Regions from separate parts of the Streptomyces sp. NPDC101225 genome, predicted to be linked through region 2. Evidence: riboswitches for the same ligand, from Rfam matches in the RefSeq annotation. Region 2 holds a riboswitch; each other region holds the start of a gene.
What was found. A riboswitch is a leader RNA that binds a small molecule or an ion and turns the genes downstream of it on or off. The one in region 2 is predicted to bind cyclic di-AMP.
Positions count from the first base shown of each region.

Region 1: linked by a shared signal. The riboswitch ahead of ACIRPX_RS40165 (M23 family metallopeptidase) and the one ahead of ACIRPX_RS23785 (M23 family metallopeptidase) in region 2 are both predicted to bind cyclic di-AMP.
Region 3: linked by a shared signal. The riboswitch ahead of ACIRPX_RS24455 (NlpC/P60 family protein) and the one ahead of ACIRPX_RS23785 (M23 family metallopeptidase) in region 2 are both predicted to bind cyclic di-AMP.

Region 1 is NZ_JBIWOE010000050.1:18,002-25,744, forward strand. It holds gene lhgO (L-2-hydroxyglutarate oxidase) at 1-129, shown strand, start outside; gene trmB (tRNA (guanosine(46)-N7)-methyltransferase TrmB) at 198-1,070, shown strand; gene ACIRPX_RS40155 (PrsW family intramembrane metalloprotease) at 1,141-2,511, shown strand; gene ACIRPX_RS40160 (aldo/keto reductase) at 2,552-3,502, opposite strand; gene ACIRPX_RS40165 (M23 family metallopeptidase) at 3,654-4,679, opposite strand; cyclic di-AMP (ydaO/yuaA leader) riboswitch at 4,691-4,848, opposite strand; tRNA gene ACIRPX_RS40170 (tRNA-Met) at 5,157-5,230, opposite strand; gene ACIRPX_RS40175 (dihydrofolate reductase family protein) at 5,280-6,413, opposite strand; gene ACIRPX_RS40180 (MarR family winged helix-turn-helix transcriptional regulator) at 6,477-6,992, shown strand; gene ribA (GTP cyclohydrolase II) at 7,100-7,741, shown strand.
Region 2 is NZ_JBIWOE010000017.1:120,089-127,831, reverse strand. It holds gene ACIRPX_RS23805 (DUF5998 family protein) at 1-422, opposite strand, end outside; gene ACIRPX_RS23800 (GNAT family N-acetyltransferase) at 479-3,307, opposite strand; gene ACIRPX_RS23795 (HPr family phosphocarrier protein) at 3,515-3,796, shown strand; gene ACIRPX_RS23790 (GntR family transcriptional regulator) at 3,959-4,654, opposite strand; gene ACIRPX_RS23785 (M23 family metallopeptidase) at 4,842-5,618, opposite strand; cyclic di-AMP (ydaO/yuaA leader) riboswitch at 5,631-5,826, opposite strand; gene ACIRPX_RS23780 (M16 family metallopeptidase) at 6,025-7,413, opposite strand; gene ACIRPX_RS23775 (M16 family metallopeptidase) at 7,410-7,743, opposite strand, start outside.
Region 3 is NZ_JBIWOE010000018.1:77,609-85,351, forward strand. It holds gene ACIRPX_RS24455 (NlpC/P60 family protein) at 1-983, opposite strand, end outside; cyclic di-AMP (ydaO/yuaA leader) riboswitch at 991-1,161, opposite strand; gene pcrA (DNA helicase PcrA) at 2,086-4,572, shown strand; gene ACIRPX_RS24465 (M23 family metallopeptidase) at 4,718-6,304, opposite strand; gene ACIRPX_RS24470 (esterase/lipase family protein) at 6,541-7,407, opposite strand.

The DNA of each region.
Region 1 (7,743 bases), on a different contig from region 2:
GACTTCCTGATCAAGGAGGGCCCCCGGACGGTCCACGTGCTGAACGCCCCCTCGCCCGCGGCGACCGCTTCGCTGCCGATCGGGCGGGAGGTGGCGAGGAGGGCGCTGGTGAAGCTGGAGGCGGTGTGAGGCGTGCCCCGCGCCACAGCACCGTCGCCGCCGCCCACCCCCGCCACCCCCGTAAAATCGACCCCACTGTGTCTGACTCGCTCAATGCCTCCGACGTCCCCCGACCCGCCGACCCCGCCCACGGCGAGCCGGGCGAGTTCTCCGCCCACGCACCCGGTGTCTCCGTCAGGCACACCAGGGCCAAGGGAGAGCCGCGGTTTCCCGACGGGCCGAAGGCCGATCCCGCGGGGTCGCACTTCGAGCGGCGGATCCGGAGTTTCCAGCCGCGGCGCAGCCGGGTGACGGCCGGGCAGGCGGACGCGCTGCAGCGGCTGTGGGCCCGGTGGGGGCTGGACATCGACGGGCGGGAGACGATCGATCTCGCCGGGCTGTTCGGCAACACCGGCCGCGTCGTGCTGGAGATCGGTTTCGGGATGGGCGAGGCGACCGCGCGGATGGCCGCCGCGGACCCGGCCACGAACATCCTCGCCGTGGACGTGCACACTCCGGGCCAGGGCAATCTGCTCAACCTCGCCGAGCAGAAGGGACTGTCCAACATCCGGGTGGGCAACGGGGACGCCATCATCCTGCTGCGCGAGATGCTGCGCCCGGACTCGCTGGACGGGCTGCGCGTGTACTTCCCCGACCCCTGGCCCAAGAAGCGGCACCACAAGCGGCGGCTGATCCAGCCGGAATTCCTCGACCTCGTGGCGGCCCGCGTCAGACCCGGCGGCATCGTGCACTGCGCGACCGACTGGGAGCCGTACGCCGAAAAGATGCTCGAGGTGCTGGGCGCGCACCCGGCGTTCGAGAACACACAGGCGGACGGCGGTTTCGCGCCGCGTCCCGACTTCCGGCCGCTGACCCGTTTCGAGGGCCAGGGTCTGGAGAAGGGTCATGTCGTGAACGACCTGCTCTTCCGTCGCGTACAGCACCGCAACCAGCCCTCCACCGGCGCCTGAACCCCTTCGGCCGCGCGGGCCATCCGACGTACCGTCGCGGGCGGCGCCCTGCCTCGTTAGGGTCAATGCCGTGGCCAGCAGTCCCCCGTACCCGACGCATCCGCCGCAGCCCGGCGGCCCGGCCGGCGCCTCGGCCGGTGGTGCGCTCAAGCATGTGCCCTGGTGGCGGCGGTGGGGGTCCCCCCGGGGCCGAGCGCAGTCGAGGGCTTGGGGGAGGGTGCGGTACGGCGCACTCAGTGCTCTTCTCGCACTCTCCGGGCTCGTCATCCTGGCCCTGGTGCGCAAGCAGACCGGCACCGAAGGGTTCCTGGTGGGGCTGGGACTGGCCGTGCTGCCCGTGCCCCTGCTCGTGGCCGCCTTCCGCTGGCTCGACCGCGTCGCCCCCGGCCCCTGGCGCAACCTGGTGTTCGCCTTCGCCTGGGGGGCCTGCGCGGCGGCGCTGATAGCCATCGTCGCCAACAGCTTCGCCACGAAGTGGATAGCGACGGCGACGGCCGATCCGTCCAGCGCCGACACCCTCGGCGCGACCGTGATAGCGCCCATCGTCGAGGAGTCGGCGAAGGCGGCGGCCGTCCTGCTGGTCTTCCTGTTCCGCAGACGGGACTTCACCGGGGTCGTGGACGGCGTCGTCATAGCCGGTGTCACCGCCACCGGCTTCGCGTTCACCGAGAACATCCTCTATCTGGGCACCGCCTTCGGCACCGACCAGCTCACCGGCGAGCGCGGCATCGCCTCCGTCACAGCCGCGACCTTCTTCGTGCGCATCATCATGTCGCCGTTCGCGCACCCCCTCTTCACCGTGCTGACCGGCATCGGCTTCGGCCTCGCCGCGGTCTCCCCGGAGCACCGGCAGCTGCGGCGGATCCTCGTCCCGCTCTCCGGCCTGCTGCTCGCGATGGGCATGCACGCGATCTGGAACGGCTCGTCGGCCTTCGGCGAGTACGGGTTCTTCGCCGTCTACGCCGCCTTCATGGTCCCGGCGTTCGGCCTGCTGACCTGGCTGGTGATCTGGACACGCCAGCGCGAACTGCGCACCGTGCGCGAGGAACTGCCCGCCTACGCCGTCGCCGGCTGGCTCTCCCCCGCCGAGCCCTACGCGCTCGGCTCGATGCGGGCCCGCCGGCTGGCCCGCGACTACGCCGCCCACTACGGCGGCCGGCCGGCCGCGCAGCAGGTCACCCAGTACGAGGCGTACGCGACCTCCCTGGCCTTCCTGCGGCACCGGGGACGCCGCGGCCGTGCCGGCGCGGACTTCGTCGTCAGGGAGCGGGAGCTGCTGTACGAGCTGTGGCGCCGCCGCGAGGTGGCCCGCCCGGCGCTGGACCACGCGGCGCGCGCGACGGCACCCGTGGTGCCCGTGGTCGCGCCGCCCTGGCCGGTGTACGGGGTGTACGGGTATCCGGCGATCCCGAATCCCGCGTACAACCCGTACCAGTCCTAGTCTCCTGACTCAGGGGACCAGGGCATGCCCGGCCGTGTGATCAGGCCGACGCCTGTGTCAGCCGCGCGAGTTCGGCGTCCGTGAGGGTCAGCTCCCCCACCGCCAGCAGGGCCGGCAGCTGCTCCACCGTGCGGGCGGACGCGATCGGCGCGACGACCGTCGGCCGGGCGGCGAGCCAGGCCAGGGCGACCGTGGGCACCGCGGCGTCGTGGGCCTGGGCGATCTCGTCGAGCGCGGTCAGCACCCGCCGGCCCCGCTCGCCGTCCAGGTACTGCGCCACCCGGCCCGCCCGCGCGCTGTCGACGGTGCTGCCGGGCCGGTACTTGCCGGTGAGGAAGCCGGCCGCCAGGGCGTAGTACGGCACGGCCGCGAGGCCGTGGCGCGCGGCCACCTCCTGGAGTTCGCCCTCGTAGGTGTCGCGCGAGACGAGGTTGTAGTGGGGCTGCAGCGCCACGTACTTGGCCAGGCCCTCGCGGTCGGAGAAGTCGAGGGACGCGCGCAGCCGGCCGGGTGAGATGTTGGAGGCGGCGATGTGCCGCACCTTGCCGGCCCGCACCAGGTCGTCGAGGGCGCCGACGATCTCCTCGACCGGCACCTCGGGCTTGTCGAAGTGCGTGTAGTAGAGGTCGATGTGACCGGTGCCCAGGCGGCGCAGGGAGGCGTCCGCGGCGGCCTTGACGGTGGCGGCCGTCAGGCCCGGGAACTCGGGGTGCTGGCTGACCTTGGTCGCGATGACCATGTCGTCACGGTTGCCGCGCGCCCTGACCCACCTGCCGATGATCGTCTCGGACTCGCCGCCCCGGTTGCCGTCGGCCCACGCCGAATAGGAGTCGGCGGTGTCGAGGAAGTTGCCGCCCGCGGCCGCGTAGGCGTCGAGGACGGCGAAGGACTCGGCCTCGTCGGCGGTCCAGCCGAAGACGTTGCCGCCGAGGCAGAGCGGGAAGACGTCGAGGCCGGAGGAGCCGAGCCTGCGCGGAGAAGGGGAAGTCATGCTCCACGTCAACGACCGCGCCGGGGCAGCCCATTCCACCGGCGCCGCAAAGATCACGTAAACCGGCGGCGGGGGCACGGCGGACGCGCGCACCCGCGCCGTGGTCCTGGCGTCGGGGGAGACGCCGGGACCACCGGGGTCCCGGCCTGGATCAGGGGGTGAGGCCCTTGCCGCGCAGCCACGTCATCGGGTCGATGGCCTCGGCCTGGCCGTTCGGGTGGACCTCGAGGTGCAGGTGCGGCCCGGTCACGTTGCCGGTGGCGCCGACGCGGCCGATGACCTCGCCGGTGCTGACCTTCTGGCCCACGCTCACACTGATCGACGACTGGTGGCAGAACCACAGCTCCGTGCCGTCGTCCAGGGTCACGATCGTGCGGTAGCCGTAGGACCCGGCCCAGCCGGCCTCGGTGACGGTGCCGCTGTGGACGGCCTTGATGGGCGTGCCCGTGGGGGCGGCGAAGTCCAGGCCCGTGTGGTAGCCGGAGGACCACATGGAGCCGGCCTGCCCGAAGGTGCCGGTGATCGTGTAGGACACGACCGGGAGCGTGTACTGCTTGGCCAGTTCGGCCAGGCGCGCGGCCTCGGCCGCCTTCTTGGCCTCCGCCTCGGCCTTCTCCTTGGCGGCGGCGGCCTTGGCGGCCGCCTCCTTCTCCGCCTTCGCGGCGGCGTCGTCGACCTGCTTGGCGAGGGCCGCCTCGGTGACGGACTGGGCCTTGCTCTCGACCTGGACCTGCTGGCTCTCGGCCTGCGCCATGATGCGGTCGCGCAGTGCCTGACCGGCGTCCTGGGCGCCCTGCTCGGTGTCCTCGGTGCTGACTCCGACGGTGCTGAGCGCGGTGGCCGAGCCCTTGGGCGTCTCGGCCGAGCCACCGAACATGTGGCCCACGGAGCCCAGATCGGGCATGGAGATGGACACCGGGGGCTTGCCGGTGTTGGCGCTGGCCATGCCGCCCGCGCCGACGGCGGCTATGACGCCGACGCCGAGGACCGTGGAGCTGCGGGCGAGTCCGCCGCCGCGCTGCTTGGCGACGCGGTGCCGGCCGCGGACCGGGCGGAGGGACTCCTCGGTGGGGTTCCACTCCTCCCACGGACCCTCGTCGGAACGGGGACCGGGGAAGCCGAAGGGCTCGGTGCTCGGCACGAACGGTGCTGCCGGGGCAGGCGGGTTGGACGCCACGTGGGCGCGCTCCTTTCCTTCCTTCTCGCCTACCGGGTTAGCTGACGGGTTCGGAGCAGGAAGGTCTCCTACGCGCGTATACCAGTCGTGGCTCCACGACGGTGTCCACGCGATTCACCCCTGGGTGGTGGTTCCCCGGTTCCCTTGCGGGATTCGGCACGTGCGCACGGAGCCGCCTCTTGTGACGGCTGGGACGACCGCGCTGCGTTATCGAACGTTAATAGACCCGGGGTGCCGATTCCAAGCTGTTCTGCTTGATCATTAATGCTTCTTGGCCTGGACGTAGGGGCCAAGAGAGGCGAAAAACGGGCGAGTTGACCGCGCCCCGGAAACCCCACCCGTTCTGACGGTGTGTCAGTCGTGATGCGGAAAGCGGTCGCCCGGTCACCGCGGGTGACAACAGCCGGTGACGGGCCTTCCGGGCGGAAAACACCCAGGGCCGGAATCCGTTTCCGGATTCCGGCCCTGGGCCTTGAGTAGCGGGGACAGGATTTGAACCTGCGACCTCTGGGTTATGAGCCCAGCGAGCTACCGAGCTGCTCCACCCCGCGTCGGTGTGTGACCAGCATACGCCATCCGCGGGACTGCCGGCGCCACGGCTCAGAAGCCCGGCAGATGACGGTTGGGCGCCTTGGCCTGCTCCTCGTGTTCCTCCAGTACGACCACCTCGACGCCCTGGGCCGCCAGCAGGCCGCTGCCGTCCGCGCCGGCGACGAAGGTGTCGGGCTCGCGCCAGGCCGTGACCACCCGCCGTACACCCGCGTCGAGGATCAGCCGGGCGCACGGCCTCGGCCGGGAGGCGCGGCGGGTGCAGGGCTCCAGGCTGCTGTAGACCGTGGCCGACGCCAGCCTCGGATCGGCCGGGCCGAGCTTGGCCAGGGCCGCCTCCTCGGCGTGCGCGACGGGGTCGCCGCCCTCGCGCGAGTGGCCGCGGGCGAGCTCGGTGCCGTCGGCGGCGACGATCACCGCCCCCACGCTGAAGGCCGTGCGGGAGGGCGGGCACAGGGCCGCCAGCTCACAGGCGAGGGCCAGCCAGCGGTGGTCGGCGGCGGTGGGCAGCGGGCCGGCCCCGGGGGCGGTGGGCTCGTAGCGCATGAGCACGACGTCCTCGATCCGCCGGGTCTCCGTCAGGCGCAGGCGGCCGCCCTGGTAGGCGCCGGGGCCGAAGAGGCGGGGCGCGTGCGGGTCGCCCACGAGGAGCGGGGCGAGGACGAGCTGGAGTTCGTCGGCGAGACCCTGCTGGAGCAGCTGGGTGTGGACCGTGCCGCCGCCCTCCACCATCAGGCGGCGCACGCCGCGCTCGTCGTGCAGATGCGCGAGGAGCGTGCGCCAGTCGAGGTCGGGGCCGAGCGAGACGACGTCGGCGGCGAGGCCGAGCGCGCGGGCCCGCTCGGCGCCCTTGTCGGTCGTGTACAGGAGCCTGTCGCCGCCGGTGTGCCAGAACCTCGCGTCCGGGTCCAGTTCGCCGGAGCCGCTGACGGTGACCTTGAGGGGATACTCCGGCCGCCCCGCCGCGACCCGCGCGGCCCGCCGCCGCGGCGCGTTGACCAGCAGCCGGGGGTTGTCGGCGCGGAGGGTGCCGGCGCCGACGAGGATCGCGTCGGCCGAGGCCCGCACCTCGTCCACGCGGTCGAAGTCGGCGGGGCTGGAGAGCAGCAGGCGTTCGGGGCCGGTGTCGTCGAGGTAGCCGTCGAGCGAGACGGCGGCGGACAGCAGGACGTGGGGGTACGGCATCGGACGCGCTCACTCTCGGACGGACCGCTTGGTTCAAGTTTGAAACAAACCTACACTGGGGCCATGACGACTCGCTGGCTCACCTCCAAGGAGCAGCGCGCCTGGCGCGCGTACATCGCCGCGACGCACCTCCTGGAGGACGCGATCGACCGGCAGCTCCAGCAGGACGCCGGCATGCCGCACCTGTACTACTCCATCCTGGCCAACCTCTCCGAGGCACCGGGGCGCAGCCTGCGCATGACCGACCTCGCCGAGAAGTCGAAGATCACCCGCAGCCGGCTGACGTACGCCGTGACCCGGCTGGAGAAGGACGGCCTGATCCGCCGCGAGGACTGCCAGTGGGACAAACGCAGCAGCTTCGCCACGCTGACGGACGAGGGGATGGCCGTGCTGGAGCGGACGGCGCCGGGACATGTGGAGACCGTACGCTCCCTGCTCTTCGACCGGCTGACCCCCCAGCAGGTCGAGCAGCTGGAGGACATCTTCTCGGGGATCGCGCAGGCGCTGGAGAGCGACGCGGAGCGCCCCGCCGCGGAGGACGTCCCGTGGCGGCGGCGCTCCTCCGGCCCCTGCTCGTGAGCCGCGCCGCAGGACGGTTGCTTCAAATTTAAAGCAGGGGTAGTGTCCTGCGGCGTAGATCTGCTTCAAATCTGAAGCAGATGCCGACCGGACCCGGGAGACCCCGCATGCCCGACTTCCCCGCCGCCACCCCGCGCGCCCGTGTCCGGGTACCGCTGCGCTTCCAGGACGGCTACAGCACCGACGCCGAACTGGTCACCTTCCACGGTCTGACCGACGGCCAGGAGCACGTGGCCCTCGTGCTCGGCGACCCGGCCCCCGGCACGACACCCCTGGTCCGGCTGCATTCCGAGTGCCTGACGGGCGACGTGTTCGGCTCGGCGCGCTGCGACTGCGGCCCCCAGCTGCGCGAGGCGGTCGAGCGGATAGCGGACCGCGGCGGGGTGCTGCTGTACCTGCGCCAGGAGGGCCGCGGGATCGGCCTCTACAACAAGCTCGACGCCTACGCCCTCCAGGACCAGGGCCTCGACACCTACGCCGCGAACGCGGCCCTCGGGCTGCCCGAGGACGACCGCGACTACACGGCGGCCGCGCAGATGCTGCGGGCCCTGGGCATCGACGCCCTCGACCTGCTCTCCAACAACCCCGACAAGGCAGGCCAGCTGCGCGACCTCGGCATCGACGTCCGCGACCGCGTCCCCACCGGGGTCTTCACCACGGCCCACAACGTCCGCTATCTGCGCGCCAAGGTCCTCCAGACCCAGCACACGCTGCCGCTCGCCCGGCTGACGGAACGCAGCGCGGGCTGACC
Region 2 (7,743 bases):
TCGAGGTCGATGCGGGAGACGGCGCCCCAGCCGATGGTGAGGACGACCTCGCGGGGCAGCGTGCCCGGCTGGTACTGCTCCGGATTGGCGACCACGCGGCTGACCACGACCGACGAGATCCGGCCGAGCTTGACCGACTCCGTCGAGGTCGTGGCGTACGGCGTCGGGGAGGTGTCGTCCGCCGCCTGCTCGTCGGTGTGGCTGACGATGAAGCGGTTGCCGGTGAGGACGAGCACGGTCACGTGCCGCCGCACCTCGTTCTGGTCGAACGTCGTCTCCTGGTGGACCAGGTACGACCGGACGGGCTCGCCGCCCACGGCGGCCTCCACCGCCTCGGCCACGAGGGCCGGGTAGTAGCCGCTGCGCTCGATCGCCGCACGCAGCCCCTGGGTCGTCGTACTGGTCTTGGCCATGACGTCCATCCTAAAGGGGTGCGCCGACTGCGAGGCACCGGTCATGCGGTGCGCGTGTGCACGTCTCAGTAGAGGGGGAGCGTGCGCGGACCGAGGTCGCCCCGGGCGGGCGGCGGCGCGAGACGGACCGAGGCGCCGAGAACGGTCAGGCCACGCGGCGCGACCACGACGGGCTCCAGGGTCACCGCCACGACCTCCGGGTGATCGTCGACCAGGCGGGACACCCGCAGCAGCAGCTCCTCCAGCGCAGGCGTGTCGACCGGTGTCGAGCCGCGCCAGCCGAACAGCAGCGGCGCCGTCCGGATCGAGCGGATCAGCGAGGTCGCCTCCCGGTCGGTGACCGGGACCAGCCGGTGCGCCATGTCGCCGAGCAGCTGGGAGGCGGCTCCGGCCAGCCCGAAGGACAGGACGGCCCCGGCCGCGGGGTCGATGACGGCCCGCACGACGGTGTCCACGCCGCGTGGTGCCATCTGCTGCACCACGGGCCGAAGCTCCTCCGGCTTGCCGAACAGCTCGGTCAATTCGGCGTACGCCCGCCGCAGTTGCTCTTCGTCGGCGAGGTCCAGCCGTACGCCGCCCAGGTCGGCGCGGTGGCGCAGGTGCGGGGCGGTGGCCTTGAGGGCGACGGGGTAACCGAGGTCCGCGGCGGCGCGGGCGGCGTCGTCCGGGGTGAAGGCGGGGACGGCCTTGCGCACGGCGATGCCGTACCGGCCGAGCAGCTCGTGGGTCTCCTCGGTGCCGAGCGTGAGCCCCTGGCCGCGCGCGAGCATCCCGTCGACGAGCCGGGCCGCTCCCTTCTCGTCGATGTCCTCGTACTCGGGCACCTTGCCGGGCTCGGCCGCCTCGCGCCGCCACTGGGCGTAGTGCACGGCCTCGGCCAGGGCGCGGACCGCGCGCTCGGCCGCGGGGTAGGCGGGGATGAGCCGGGGGCCGGTGTCGGGCGCGGCGGGTTCCTGGGGGCGCACCGGTGGCGGCAGCTGCTGCGAGGGGCGGAGCCGGCGGGCTCCGGAGGCTTTGGCGTGCGGCTCGGGCGCGGTGCTCGTCGCGGCCGACAGTGCCTCGGCGAGGCCGCCGAGTTCCACGTGCACCACGAGCACCGGCTTGCCCGGGACCTGTTCGGCCGCCGAGCGCAGCGCCTCCGCGAGCTCGGCGTCCCCCGGCGAGCCCTCACCGATCGCCGGGATCGCGGTCACCACCACGGCGTCGCACGTGTCGTCCGCCAGGGCGCGCGCGAGCGCCGCGTGGAAGTCGCCCGCCGACGCCTGCGTGGTCAGGTCGAGCGGCCGCAGGGGCCGCAGCCCTTCGGACAGGCAGGCGTCGTAGGTGAGCAGGCCCAGTGATTCGGAGTTGCCGAGGATCGCCACGCGCGGTCCCGCCGGCAGCGGCTGGCGTGCGAGCAGCAGGCCCGCGTCGACCAGCTCGGTGATGGTGTCCACCCGGATGACCCCGGCCTGTCTGAGCAGTGCGGAGACCGTCGCGTGCGGCAGCTGCGTGGCCCGGACGGCGTGCCCCTGGGGTGCGGAGCCGGCACCCTGGACCACGACCAGCGGCTTGGCGGCCGCGGTCCGCCGGGCGAGGCGGGTGAACTTGCGCGGGTTGCCGATGGACTCCAGGTACATGAGGACGACGTCGGTGTCCGGGTCGTCGTACCAGAACTGGAGCACGTCGTTGCCGGACACGTCGGCGCGGTTGCCGGACGACACGAAGGTCGAGACGCCCGTGACCCCGGTGACTCCGCCGCCGCGGCGCTGCAGCCGGGACAGCAGCGCGATGCCGATGGCCCCGGACTGGGCGAACAGCCCGATCCGGCCGGGTCGGGGCATGTCGGGGGCGAGGGAGGCGTTCAGCCGCGTCCCGGGCGACGTGTTGATGATGCCGAAGGCGTTCGGGCCGACGATCCGCATGCCGTACGTACGCGCGTGCCGTACGAGTTCGCGCTGGCGCTCGCGCCCCTCGGGCCCGCTCTCGGCGTATCCGGCGGAGACGACGACCAGCCCCTGCACGCCGTGTTCGCCGCACTCGGTGACGACCTCCGGCACGTGGTCGGCGGGGACGGCGACCACCGCGAGGTCGACGGGCCCCCCGATGTCCCGCACCGAGCGGTGGGCGGGCACCCCGTCGAGCTCCTTGAGCTCTTCGGGCAGCGCCTTGTTCACGGCGTACAGCGCCCCGGTGAAGCCGGCGTCCCGGATGTTGTCGAGGATGCTGCGGCCCACGCCTCCGGGCGTGCGGCCGGCGCCGACGACGGCGACGGAGCCGGGCAGGAGCAGCCGCCGTACGGACCGGCCCTCGGCGCGCTGCTCCCGCGCGCGCTGCACGGCGAGCGACCGGTCGGTGGGCTCGATGCCGAACTCCAGGTGGACGACGCCGTCCTCGAAGCTGCGCTTCTGGGTGTAGCCGGCGTCGGTGAAGACCTTGATCATCTTGACGTTGGCCGGGAGCACCTCGGCGGTGAAGCGGCGGATGCCCCGCTCACGGGCGACCGCGGCGACGTGTTCGAGGAGCGCGGAGGCGACGCCGCGCCCCTGGTGGGCGTCCTGGACGAGGAAGGCCACCTCGGCCTCGTCGGCCGGTGCCGACGCGGGCATTCCGTCGGCGCCGATGCGGTCGTAGCGTACGGTGGCGATGAACTCGCCGCCGACCGTGGCCGCGAGTCCCACCCGGTCCACAAAGTCGTGGTGCGTGAAGCGGTGGACGTCCTTGGCGGACAGACGAGGGTACGGCGCGAAGAAGCGGTAGTACTTCGACTCGTCCGAGACCTGCTCGTAGAAGCTGACCAGGCGCTCGGCGTCATCAACGGTGATGGGGCGGACGCGCGCGGTGCCGCCGTCGCGCAGCACCACGTCGGCTTCCCAGTGGGCGGGGTACTCATGCCGGTCCGACGAGGTCTGCATGGGGCCCAGAGTACGGCTCGCGTCCGACAACGGCGCGAGGCAGTCTGTGGGAAGGACGGCAGTCGCCGAGAACAGAACAAGGACGCACGTCGGGCCGAGGCCGCGGTCCGACGGCCCACCCCCGGCGGAGCGGAGGACCGCTCCGCACATGCTTCACGTTGTGGGAAACTGGTCTAGACAACCCTGAACACCGAAGGGCAGCATCACATGGCTGAGCGCCGCGTCAACGTCGGCTGGGCCGAGGGCCTCCACGCCCGCCCCGCTTCCATCTTCGTCCGGGCCGCCACGGCCGCAGGTATCCCGGTGACGATCGCCAAGGCCGACGGCAACCCCGTCAACGCGGCCTCCATGCTGGCCGTCCTGGGCCTCGGCGCCCAGGGGGGCGAGGAGATCGTCCTCGCCTCCGACGCCGAGGGTGCCGACGCGGCGCTCGACCGGCTGGCGAAGCTGGTCTCCGAGGGGCTCGAGGAACTCCCCGAGACCGTCTGATCCCGGCACCGCGGAAGGGCTCGTCCGAATTATCGGACGAGCCCTTCACATTTCCCCCCGGCGGCCCGACAGAAATTCCGATCAACGCCGGTGGAATTCTCAGCCAGGGCAGCAGAAATAACCCCCCGGCCAATTCCACCCCCTTTGTATACGGCGCGCATGTTAATGGCGCGGGCCCGTCACGTTTACGGCATGTTGCGAGGTCCTCACAGGGTCGGCGCGATCGCCGCCGGGAGCGAACCGCAGCCGGTGCGCCGCACTGGAGCGCTCGGTGTGCAGGGTCGTGATCGCCCGCGCGCGCTCGCCGTCGCCGCGGGCCACGGCGTCGACGATCGCGCCGTGCTCCGCCCAGGACTCCACGGGGCTGGCGGGCGCCTCCTCGGTGTACATCCAGGCGATCTTGTGCCGCAGCTGGGTCAGCATCGAGGTCAGGGCCGGACTGCCGGACGCCTGGGCGAGAGTCTCGTGGAACCAGCCCTCCAGGGAGCGCAGATCCTCACTGGTGCCCCGCCTGGCCCGCTCCTGCCCCAGCCGGACCAGGCCGCGCAGGACCTTGAGGTGGGCCTCGGTGCGCCGCTGGGCGGCCCGGGAGGCGGCGAGCGGCTCCAGGAGCACACGCATCTCCAGCAGGTCGGCGGCCTCCTGCTCGTTCGGTTCCGCCACGCAGGCGCCCGCGTGCCGCCGGGTCACCACGAAGCCCTCCGCCTCCAGGGTGCGCAGCGCCTCGCGCACGGGGACGCGCGAGACACCGTAGCGGCGGGCGAGGAGTTCCTCGGTGAGCCGGCTGCCGCGCTCGTAGACACCCGCGACGATGTCGTCCCGGATCGCTGTGCACACCGAGTGCGCCGGAATACGCATGACCGACCTCCGACTTAATCCCCGTGAAACGCCAATGATTGACGTGTGTTCCGGTGACTCTATTGCACGGGGCCGGAATTTCCGACGGCGGGCCGGAATCCATGGATATTTTTTGGACACCGGGGCCGGCGAAACCGAAAGGCCCCGGCCGGGAGGCCGGGGCCGGGGGAGGTCGCGCGGAGGTTCGTCAGACGCCGACGCCGTGCGAGCGCAGGTAGGCGACGGGGTCGATGTCCGAGCCGTACTCGGGCGTCGTGCGGGCCTCGAAGTGCAGGTGCGGCCCGGTGGTGTTGCCGGTCGAGCCGGACAGGCCTATGTGCTGCCCCGGGGTGACCGTCTGGCCGGCCGAGACACCGATGGACGACAGGTGGCCGTACTGGGTGTACGTGCCGTCGTGCATCCTGATGACGATCTCGTTGCCGTAGGCGCCGCCCCAGCCGGTCCGGACGACGGTGCCGGCGCCGACGGCGTGCACGACCGTGCCGCTCGCCGCGTGGAAGTCGATGCCCGTGTGGCTGCCGGAGGACCACAGGGAGCCACCGGTCTTGTAGCCCGTCGACACGTACGAGTGCGACACCGGGGCGACGAAGCGGTTCAGGCGCCTGCGCTCGGCCGCACGGGCCGCGCGTTCCTCGGCCGCACGCTCCGCCTTGGCCTTCGCGGCGGCCTTCAGGCGCGCGGCCTCCTCGGCGGCCTTCTTGCGGGCGGCCTCCTCGGCGGCGTGCTTCTGGGCCTCGGCCTGGGCGTCGATCTGGTCGGCGATCGCGTTGCCGATGGTGATGACGGGGTTGAGCCCGGTCTGCTCGAAGGAGTGGTCGACGGAGTTCCCGGCGGCGAACGAGGGGGCGGCGAGAGTGCCGACGACGCCGGTCGTGGCGAGGGCCGCGACCCCGGCGGCCCTGACGGTGCCGCGCTTGATCATGCTGGGACGACGGTGCTTCCCGGTGGCGCAGTTGAACGCCATGAACTGGCTGGTCCTTTCCTTCCCTCTCGCCTACCGGGTTAGCTGACGGGTTCGGAGCAGGAAGGTCTCCTACGGACCCCCTCGCCGGTGCGCGGGCGTCCGATTCACCCCAAGGACTCGGATCCCGCCGGCCGCGACGGCGGCGACGGAAGGGTGGGTCCCCGGCTCCCCTGGCTCGCGCCGTACGGGGACTCGGCGATGGCTGTCCGGTGCCGCGGGCGCGGCGCACTGCCTGACGAACAGCCCGGAAGACGCTAGGCAGAGCCGTCTTCAATCCCCAAACGGATCCCGGCTTTTGTAGCGCATCCCACAGGGCAGACGGGCAACTCTCCCCCAATTCGGACATACGAGGGCCCTGGTGACACATCCGTCACCAGGGCCCTCACGCGTGCGTGCCCCGTACTCGCTACTCGGCGGACACCACGGTGACTTCGCCGATGCCCAGAGCCGCGACCGGCTCCTTGATCTGGCTCGCGTCACCGACGAGGACCGTGACCAGGCGGTCCACCGGGAAGGCGCTCACGGCGGCCGCGGTGGCCTCCACGGTGCCGGTGGCGGCGAGCTGCTGATAGAGCGTCGCCTGGTAGTCGTCGGGCAGGTGCTGCTCGACCTGGTCGGCCAGCGTGCTCGCCACGGCCGCCGCGGTCTCGTACTTCAGCGGCGCCACCCCGACGAGGTTCTGCACGGCGACGTCGCGCTCGGCGTCCGTCAGGCCGCCCTCGGCCAGCGTGCGCAGCACCGTCCACAGATCCTGCAGTGCCGGGCCGGTGTTGGGCGTGTCGACGGAGCCGCTGATGGCGAGCATCGCCGCACCCGTGCCGTCCGGGGCGGACCTGAGGACCTGGCCGAAGGCGCGCACACCGTAGGTGTAGCCCTTCTCCTCGCGCAGGACGCGGTCCAGACGGGAGGTGAGGGTGCCGCCCAGGCAGTACGTGCCGAGCACCTGCGCGGGCCAGACGCGGTCGTGCCGGTCGGCGCCGACGCGGCCGATGAGCAGCTGCGTCTGGACGGCGCCGGGGCGGTCCACGATGACCACGCGCCCGGTGTCGTCGGCGGTCACCGGCGGCACCGGGCGCGGCTCGGCCGAGGAGCCCGTCCAGGCGCCCAGGGTGTCGCCGAGCAGCGCGTCCAGGTCGATGCCGGTGAGGTCGCCGACGACCACCGCGGTGGCGGTGGCGGGCCGGACGTGACGGTCGTAGAAGGCGCGTACGGCCGCGGCGTCGATCTTCTCGACCGTCTCCTCGGTGCCCTGGCGCGGGCGCGACATGCGCGAGGCCGCCGGGAACAGCTGCTTGGAGAGCTCCTTGGCCGCCCGGCGGGAGGGGTTGGCCAGCTCGTGCGGGATCTCGTCCAGGCGGTTGCGGACCAGCCGCTCCACCTCGCTGTCGGCGAACGCGGGCGCCCTGAGGGCGTCGGACATCAGGCCGAGCGCCTTGGCCAGACGGGAGGCCGGGACCTCCAGGCTCAGGCGCACGCCCGGGTGGTCGGCGTGCGCGTCGAGGGTGGCGCCGCAGCGCTCCAGCTCGGCGGCGAACTCCTCGGCGGAGTGCTTGTCGGTGCCCTCCGAGAAGGCCCGCGCCATGATCGTGGCGACGCCCTCGACGGCGGCCGGCTCGGCCTCCAGGGGCGCGTCCAGGGAGACCTCCACGGCGACGACCTGCTGGCCGGGGCGGTGGCAGCGCAGGACGGTCATGCCGTTGCCGAGCGCGCCGCGCTCCGGTGCCGGGAACGCCCAGGGCCTGGCCTCGCCCGCCTGGGGCTGCGGGTGGAAATCCATCGTGGCGAGCTCGGTCACTTGGCCGCCTCCTCGTTGTCGTCGCCGGCTTCGACCGTGGCCTCGGCCTCAGGGTCTTCCGGGGGATTCGCGTCCTCGGCGGCCTCCGCCGAGACGGGCTCGTAGACGAGCACCGCGCGGTTGTCGGGGCGCAGGCGGGCCTTGGCGACCTCCTGGACCTCCTCGGCCGTCACCTCCAGGACGCGCCGCACGGCGGTGAGCGCGAGCTGCGGGTCGCCGAACAGGACGGCGTACCGGCACAGTTCGTCCGCGCGGCCCGCGACCGTGCCGAGCCGGTCCAGCCACTCGCGCTCCAGCTGCGCCTGGGCGCGCTCCATCTCCTCGGCCGTC
Region 3 (7,743 bases), on a different contig from region 2:
CCGGCGTCGACCTGGTCGTAGGTGGTGCGCGGGAGGCTGACGCCGGCGGCCTTCCAGGCGGCCTGGGTGAGGCCGGAGCAGTCGTAGGAGTCGGGGCCGGTGGCGCCCCAGACGTACGGCTTGCCGATCTGCGCCCGGGCGAAGGCGAGCGCCTTCGCGGCCTTGGTGGCGTACGTGGAGTCGACGGTGGAGGTGGACGTCGACGTGGAGGTGGAGCCCGAGTCCGAGGACGAGCCGGAGGTGGCGGCGGCGGCCTCCTCCTGGGCCTTCTGCGCGGCCGCCTGCTTCTTGGCCAGCTCGGCGGCCTGGCGGGCGGCCTCCTCCTCCTTCTTCTTCTGGATCGCCGCGAGCCGCGCCTTCTCCTCGGCGTTCAGCTTCGACAGCAGTTCGCGCGCGTCGGACAGCTTCTTCTGCACCGTGGACTTGGCGGTCCGCAGGTCGCTCTGTGTCGTGGTGAGCGTCTGGAGGTCCTTGGACGCCTGCTCGCGCTTCTTCATCGTCGCGGACTGCTCGGTGAAGTAGTCGTCGACCTCGCTCTTCTGACGTGAGGTCAGGCGCCCCATCAGCTGCGTCTGGTCGAAGTAGTCCTGCGGGGAGTCGGCGAGCAGGAAGGTCGCGGTGTCGGGCGCGGCGGCTCCGGTGCGGTACTGGGCCGCGGCGAAGGTGCCGAGCCGCTCCCGCTCGTCGTTGAGCTTCTGGGTGCGCTGGGCGACGTCGTCCAGGAGGGTGTCCACGCGCTTGCGCTGCGTGGCGGTCTTCTCCTTGGCCGCGTTGTACTTCTCGGTGGCCGATTCCGCCTGGCGGTAGAGGTCGTCGACCTTCTTCTCGACCTCCTCCACGCTCGGCCTGCCGTCGGCCGCGGGGGCGGCGTTGGCCGACTGGGACAGCAGGGCCACGGAGGTGAGGGCGGCCGTGGCGAGAGCGGGGGTGCGTATGCCTGCGACGCGCGAACCTGAGGGGCGGGACTTGCGGTGCGACGCCAAGGGAGGCGACTCCTTCCACGTTCCGCCTACCGGGTTAGCTGTCGGGTTCGGGCGGGTGGTTCGGAAGGCTTGCCCTACGGTCCGGGCCCCGTGCGGGAGTCGGGCCGATTCACCCCGGGAACGGTGGGTCCCCGGTTCCGGATGCGCGATGGCGTACCGGACTCGGCGGAGGCCGCGCGGCCCGGCGACGTTCGCCGGTGGGGGTCGTACGGCCTGCCCGGAACCGTAGCCAACTCGTGTGGCCCCTGTGAAGGTTGATGTTCGATATGCCCGATACATTTTCGTGACCTTTGGTCAAGGTGGCGCACGGCGCGGTCGTCCCGGAAGGATCTGCAGGAATTTGTGCATGATGTGACCGAACTGTCGTCGTGTGCCCGCTTCCGAGCGCTAATTTCCAGCCAGTCGCGGTCATCGGCCGTCCGTGCATCGCCGAGGCCGCCTGCACCGGCCTGACGGCGGCGGTCGCCGAGGTCGTCCGGGGGCGGCCGCGACCGGCATCGCCGCCGAACACCGCCGTCGAGCCGAGGCACAGCCGCACGGCGAGCCCGCGCAGCCCGCCGCGCGCGTGCGGGAGGTCGCGCTCCAGGCGGCCGGACCCGCGGCGGGGCGTCCGGCCCCGGCGTGCTCACCGGTGCCGTCGTCGACGCGCACGGCGACCTCTGCGGCGGCCGGTTCTTGGCCGGCGGCGTGACCAAGGTCTCGCACGAAGGCGTACGGGGGTTACGGGGGTGAAGGCGCCGTTCCCGGGCGGCGTCGCTGTGAGCCCGCGGGACGGCAAGGTCCGCGTCCGCGTCTGCGTCTGCGCCTGCGCCTGCGCCTGCGCCTGCGCCTGAGCGGTCGCGGACCGTGACGGCGCGCACCTGGACAGCGGGCGGTGGGGGCGCCGGGCTGTGGGAGACCGCCGGGCTGGGGGCGCCGGGCTGGGGGGAGACCGCCGGGCTGTGAGGGTCGCCGGGCTGGGGGCGCCGGGCTGTGTGTGGGGGCGTCGGCGGGCGGACAGGTCCGGCGACCCGTGGCCTCCGAGGGCCGCCACGTCACCGATCCGGCGAAGTTCCCGGGGTGGCGGCGGGCTGTCGGTGCGGCGCCCTAGACTCGGATGGCGATGAGCAGCCTCTTTGACGACAGCTTCCTGGCGGACCTCAAGGCCCCTCGCGGGCACGAGGAGGAGTCCCCGCCGCCACCCGAGGACGATCACGTACCGGAGCCGGTTCCGGACGATCTGTTCGGTGGGAAGTTCGACGTGCCGCCGGACCGGGAGGCGTACTACCGCGACGGCGCCCCACGCCCGGTGCTCGACCCGGCCGCCCTGCTGGACGGGCTGAACGAGAACCAGCGCGCGGCCGTCGTCCACGCCGGCACCCCCCTGCTCATCGTGGCCGGCGCCGGCTCCGGCAAGACCCGTGTGCTCACGCACCGCATCGCCCACCTGCTCGCCGAGCGGCACGTCCACCCGGGCCAGATCCTCGCGATCACCTTCACCAACAAGGCCGCGGGCGAGATGAAGGAGCGCGTCGAGCAGCTCGTCGGCCCGCGCGCGAACGCGATGTGGGTGATGACCTTCCACAGCGCGTGCGTGCGCATCCTGCGCCGCGAGTCGAAGAAGCTCGGCTTCACGTCGTCGTTCTCGATCTACGACGCCGCGGACAGCAAGCGCCTGATGGCCCTGGTCTGCCGCGACCTGGACCTCGACCCCAAGCGCTACCCGCCGAAGTCCTTCAGCGCCAAGATCTCGAACCTCAAGAACGAGCTGGTCGACGAGGAGGACTTCGCCGCCCAGGCCACCGAAGGCTTCGAGAAGACCCTCGCCCAGGCCTACGCCATGTACCAGTCACGGCTGCGCGAGGCGAACGCCCTCGACTTCGACGACCTGATCATGACCACGGTCAATCTGCTGCGCGCCTTCCCGGACGTCGCCGAGCACTACCGCCGCCGCTTCCGCCACGTCCTGGTCGACGAGTACCAGGACACGAACCACGCCCAGTACGCGCTCGTACGGGAGCTGGTCGGGACCGGCGCCCACGACGAGGACGTACCTCCCGGCGAGCACGACCTGCCGCCCGCCGAACTGTGCGTCGTGGGTGACGCGGACCAGTCGATCTACGCCTTCCGCGGGGCGACGATCCGCAACATCCTCCAGTTCGAGGAGGACTACCCCGACGCGACGACGATCCTGCTGGAGCAGAACTACCGCTCCACGCAGACCATCCTGACCGCGGCCAACGCGGTCATCGAGCGCAACGAGTCCCGCCGCCCCAAGAGCCTGTGGACCAACGCGGGCGCGGGCGCGCGCATCACGGGCTACGTCGCCGACACCGAGCACGACGAGGCCCAGTTCGTCGCCGACGAGATAGACCGTCTCACCGACGCGGGCGACGCGAAGGCCGGCGACGTCGCCGTCTTCTACCGCACCAACGCCCAGTCCCGTGTCTTCGAAGAGGTCTTCATCCGTGTCGGCCTTCCCTACAAGGTCGTCGGCGGCGTCCGCTTCTACGAGCGCAAGGAGGTCCGGGACGTCCTGGCCTACCTGCGCGTGCTCGCCAACCCGGAGGACTCCGTCCCGCTGCGCCGGATCCTGAACGTCCCCAAGCGCGGCATCGGCGAGCGCGCGGAAGCGATGATCGACGCGCTCTCCCAGCGCGAGAAGATCAGCTTCCCGCAGGCGCTGCGCCGCGTCGACGAGGCGTACGGCATGGCGGCGCGCTCCGCCAACGCCGTCAAGAAGTTCAACACGCTGATGGAGGACCTCCGTACGGTCGCCGAGTCCGGCGCGGGCCCCGCGACCGTCCTGGAGGCGATCCTCGAACGCACCGGCTATCTGGCCGAGTTGCAGGCATCGACCGACCCGCAGGACGAGACCCGCATCGAGAACCTCCAGGAACTCGCCGCCGTGGCCCTGGAGTTCGAGCAGGAGTCCGGCGAGGGGGAGGAGACCCCCGGGCTCGCCGACTTCCTGGAGCGGGTCGCGCTGGTCGCCGACTCCGACCAGATCCCGGACGAGGAGGAGGACGGCTCCGGCGTCATCACGCTGATGACCCTGCACACCGCCAAGGGCCTCGAGTTCCCGGTCGTCTTCCTGACCGGCATGGAGGACGGCGTCTTCCCGCACATGCGCGCCCTCGGCCAGACGAAGGAGCTGGAGGAGGAGCGGCGCCTCGCGTACGTGGGCATCACACGCGCGCGGGAACGGCTCTACCTCACGCGCTCGTCCCTGCGCAGCGCCTGGGGCCAGCCGTCGTACAACCCGCCCTCCCGTTTCCTGGAGGAGATCCCGGCCCAGCACGTCGACTGGAAGCGGACGGGCGCCACCGCCCCGGTCTCCTCCGGCCCGGCGTCCGGCGTGGCCGCCTCCCTGTCGTCCTCCCGCTCGCGCTCCTCGGCGTCGGGCGCGTCCGGCTTCGCCACCAGCCGCGCCTCCGACAAACCGGTGGTCTCGCTGGCCGTCGGCGACCGGGTCACCCACGACCAGTTCGGGCTGGGCACGGTCGTCGCCGTGAAGGGCACGGGCGGGAACGCCGAGGCGACGATCGACTTCGGCGACGCGAAGCCGAAGCGGCTGCTGCTGCGGTACGCGCCCGTCGAGAAGCTGTAGCTCCACGCGGCCGAGCCCCCGCCCGACGGCGGGGGCACGTCACCGGCACGTGAAATCAGGTCCACGACGTCTCCGCGTCTTCGCGTTTCGCCGTCTTCGCGTCTCTACGTCTCGACGCCTCTACGTCTTGGCGTCTCTACGTCTCTTACGTCGGGTCGAGACCGTGGCTGCGCAGCCACGGCAGCGGGTCGACCGCCGCGCCGCCGCCCGGCCGGACCTCGAAGTGCAGATGCGGGCCGGTCGAGTTGCCCGAGTTGCCGGAGTACGCGATCGGCGTGCCGGCCTTCACCTCCGTGCCGGAGGAGACGCGATAGCTGGAGAGGTGGCAGTACCACGTCTCCGTGCCGTCCTTCGCGGTCACGATCATCATGTTCCCGTACGCGTTGTTCCACTGCGTACGGACGGTGCCGTCGGTCGCGGCCATCACCGTCGTGCCGTACGAGACCGGGAAGTCGATGCCGGTGTGCACGGACATCCAGTTGACGCCGGCCTGGCCGAAGTAGGCGCTGAGGCCCTTCTGGGTCACCGGCAGCATGAACTTGGGGCGCAGGCGCTCCTTGCGGGCGGCCTCCTCGGCCGCCTTCTTCTTCTCGGCCGCCTGCTCCGCCTTGAGGTCGATGCGCTCCTGCGTACGGCTGGCCCGGTCGGCGAAGTCGTCGGCCCCCGCGGACAGGCTCTGCAGCTGGCTGTCCAGCTTGTTGTTGGCGGAGGACGGCTTCACCGCGTGCGCGTCCGACGCGGTCGTCGCGGTGTCCTTGCCGTCGCTGAAGGTGCCCACGGAGGCGGCGGCGATACCGGCCACGCCCATCACACAGGCCGAGGGCACCGCGACGGTCAGCAGCGCGGAGCGTCGGGCGGGGGCGCGGCGGCGGGAGCGGGACGCGCCGCGCGCGGCGGTGCGCGACGCCGGAACCGGCACGACCTCTTCCTGGTCGTCGAGCAGCGGCGGCACGGCGGGGAGTTCACCCGTGGTGCCCGCGCCGTCGTCCTGGCCGAGTTCCTCGTACGGGTGCTGCTCCGCGTACGGATCGTGCTCCGCGTAGCCGTCCTGCTCCGCGTACGAGGCGTGCTCCCCGTACGAGTCGTGTTCCGTGTACGAGCCGTGTTCCGTGTACGCGTCCGGTTCGGCCTGCTCGAACACGGCGGTCGACTGCTGGTCGAACGGTTCTGCGGACCGCTCGCCGTCGGAGTTCCACTGCGTGGCGTCGTACGCGCCGGTCTCGAAGGTCTGCGTGCCCCATTCCCAGTGCTGGGTCCGGTCGGCGGCGTGGCCCTGCTGATCGGGCTGGAGCCAGGCGCTCGCGTCCCACTGGCCGGAGACGTCGTGGCCGGTGGACTGCGGCGGGATGACCCCGAGCGGCTGCTGGTGGCCGAAGGACCAGGCGTTCGTCCCGTAGGCGCCGGAGTCGTGGACGGCGGTGCCGTAGGTGCCCGAGTCGTAGGTGCCGGTGTCGTAGGCGGCGTGGTGCCCGGCCGCGTACGCGTCGTAGTGCGCGCTCTGGTGGCCCGCGCCCCACGAGGACGCGTCGTAGGAACCGGTGCCGTCGCCCGGGAGGCTGCCGAAGAGGGGGTCGGCGTCGAAGGCCGCCGTCGCGGCCGGATGCCCGGCGGCCGTAAAACCGCTGGCGTCGTGGTCGCCGTACGTGGTGAAGTCGCCGTACTGGCCCTCCTGCGTGCCATAGGGCGCGAAGTGCGCCGAGGCGGCATCGGAAGCCGTAGCCGGGGTGGTCATGGTCCCCGACGGGTGACGGTCGTTCACCAACTTCTCTTTCGCCTCGACAACAGGGGCTGCCAGAGCAGTGCGGCGACTGTACCCGGCGGTATGCGGGCGCGACAATCTTCAACTGGTTTCGGGCGTGCAGGAAACGGGCATTCGGCCGTGTTTCGGCGGAGTGCGGACGCGGCCTTGGTCGAGTGTTCGAGCGCCGTTCGATGTGAGATCCCTGAGGGGCGCCTGTCGCGCCGCTGTCACGCCACGGTCAGGCCGCCGGTGTGGGCGGCGGCTTCGGCTCCTGTCCGCTCGGCGTCGAGAGCCTGGCATATGCCGGTCGCGACGGCGGGGTGCACGGGCAGGGCCAGATGACCGATCCCGCTCACCCGGACGTTCTGCACCATCAGGTCCGGGTGGTCGATGCAGGCGGTCTCCAGCGGGTCCATCAGGTGGTCGAGATCGCTCCAGAAGCTGACGAAGTGCGTACGGCAGCCCGGCGCGGGCCGGGTCAGCTCCTCGAGCAGCTGCGAGCCGGGGCGCATCTGGCGCACGATCGGGTGCGCGTTGGCCAGCGGCACCACCCGGGTCCCGGAGTGCGGGGTGCCCAGCGTGACCAGGGTGCGCACGCGGATGTCGCCGCCGAGCCGCTGCACGTAGTAGCGCGCGATCAGCCCGCCGAGGCTGTGCCCGACGATGTCGACCTGCCTGCTGCCCGTGCGCTCGCAGATCTCCTCTATGTGCCGGCCGAGCAGCTCGGCCGCGGTGCGGACGTCGCAGGTCAGCGGCGAGTAGTTGAGCGACTCCACCTGCTGCCTGCCGTGCTGGGCGAGGCTGCGGCGCAGCAGCACGAAGACCGAGCGGTTGTCGATGAAGCCGTGCAGCAGGACGACGGGCGTCCTGCTCCCGGTCGGCAGCTGCGCGGCGCCGTCCGGCGAGGGGAGGGGGGACGATGGTCCTCGGCGTTCCGCGGTGATGCCGGTGGGATAGAGCAGGAGGTGGCCCGCGAGGATCGCGAGCTCCAGGGCGGTCGCCTTCAGCAGGGCCAGTGAGAGCCCCGCCAGCCTGCTCGGAAACAGCATGTGGCAGAGCGCCGGAAAGGGCAGTGCTGCCCTGGTGACCTTCATGGCCGACCTCCTGTCGGCACGCAGGAGGACGCCTCTGTCCCCCGTGTGCCCTCGTGGGAAGCCGCGAGGGAGGCGGTCGGCGGCCCTGTCCCGCCGTCGCCGACGCGCCGCACCGCCACGGCCCGCGCTTCTGCGGTGCCGTGGTTCGGCGACCTCATTGCGGCTCCTGTCGCGCGTGCTCCCGCTGGAACGCCGCGCGGTGAACGTGTCCCATCGTGTGATTTCCCCCTCGGTCTGGACCGCGAAACTGCGGGTTGCGGGATGCTGGCGATAACGTTCGTTCACTTCCCTGCTGGGCGCGGGTACCTCCGTACCCGTCGGGGGGACGAACGCAGT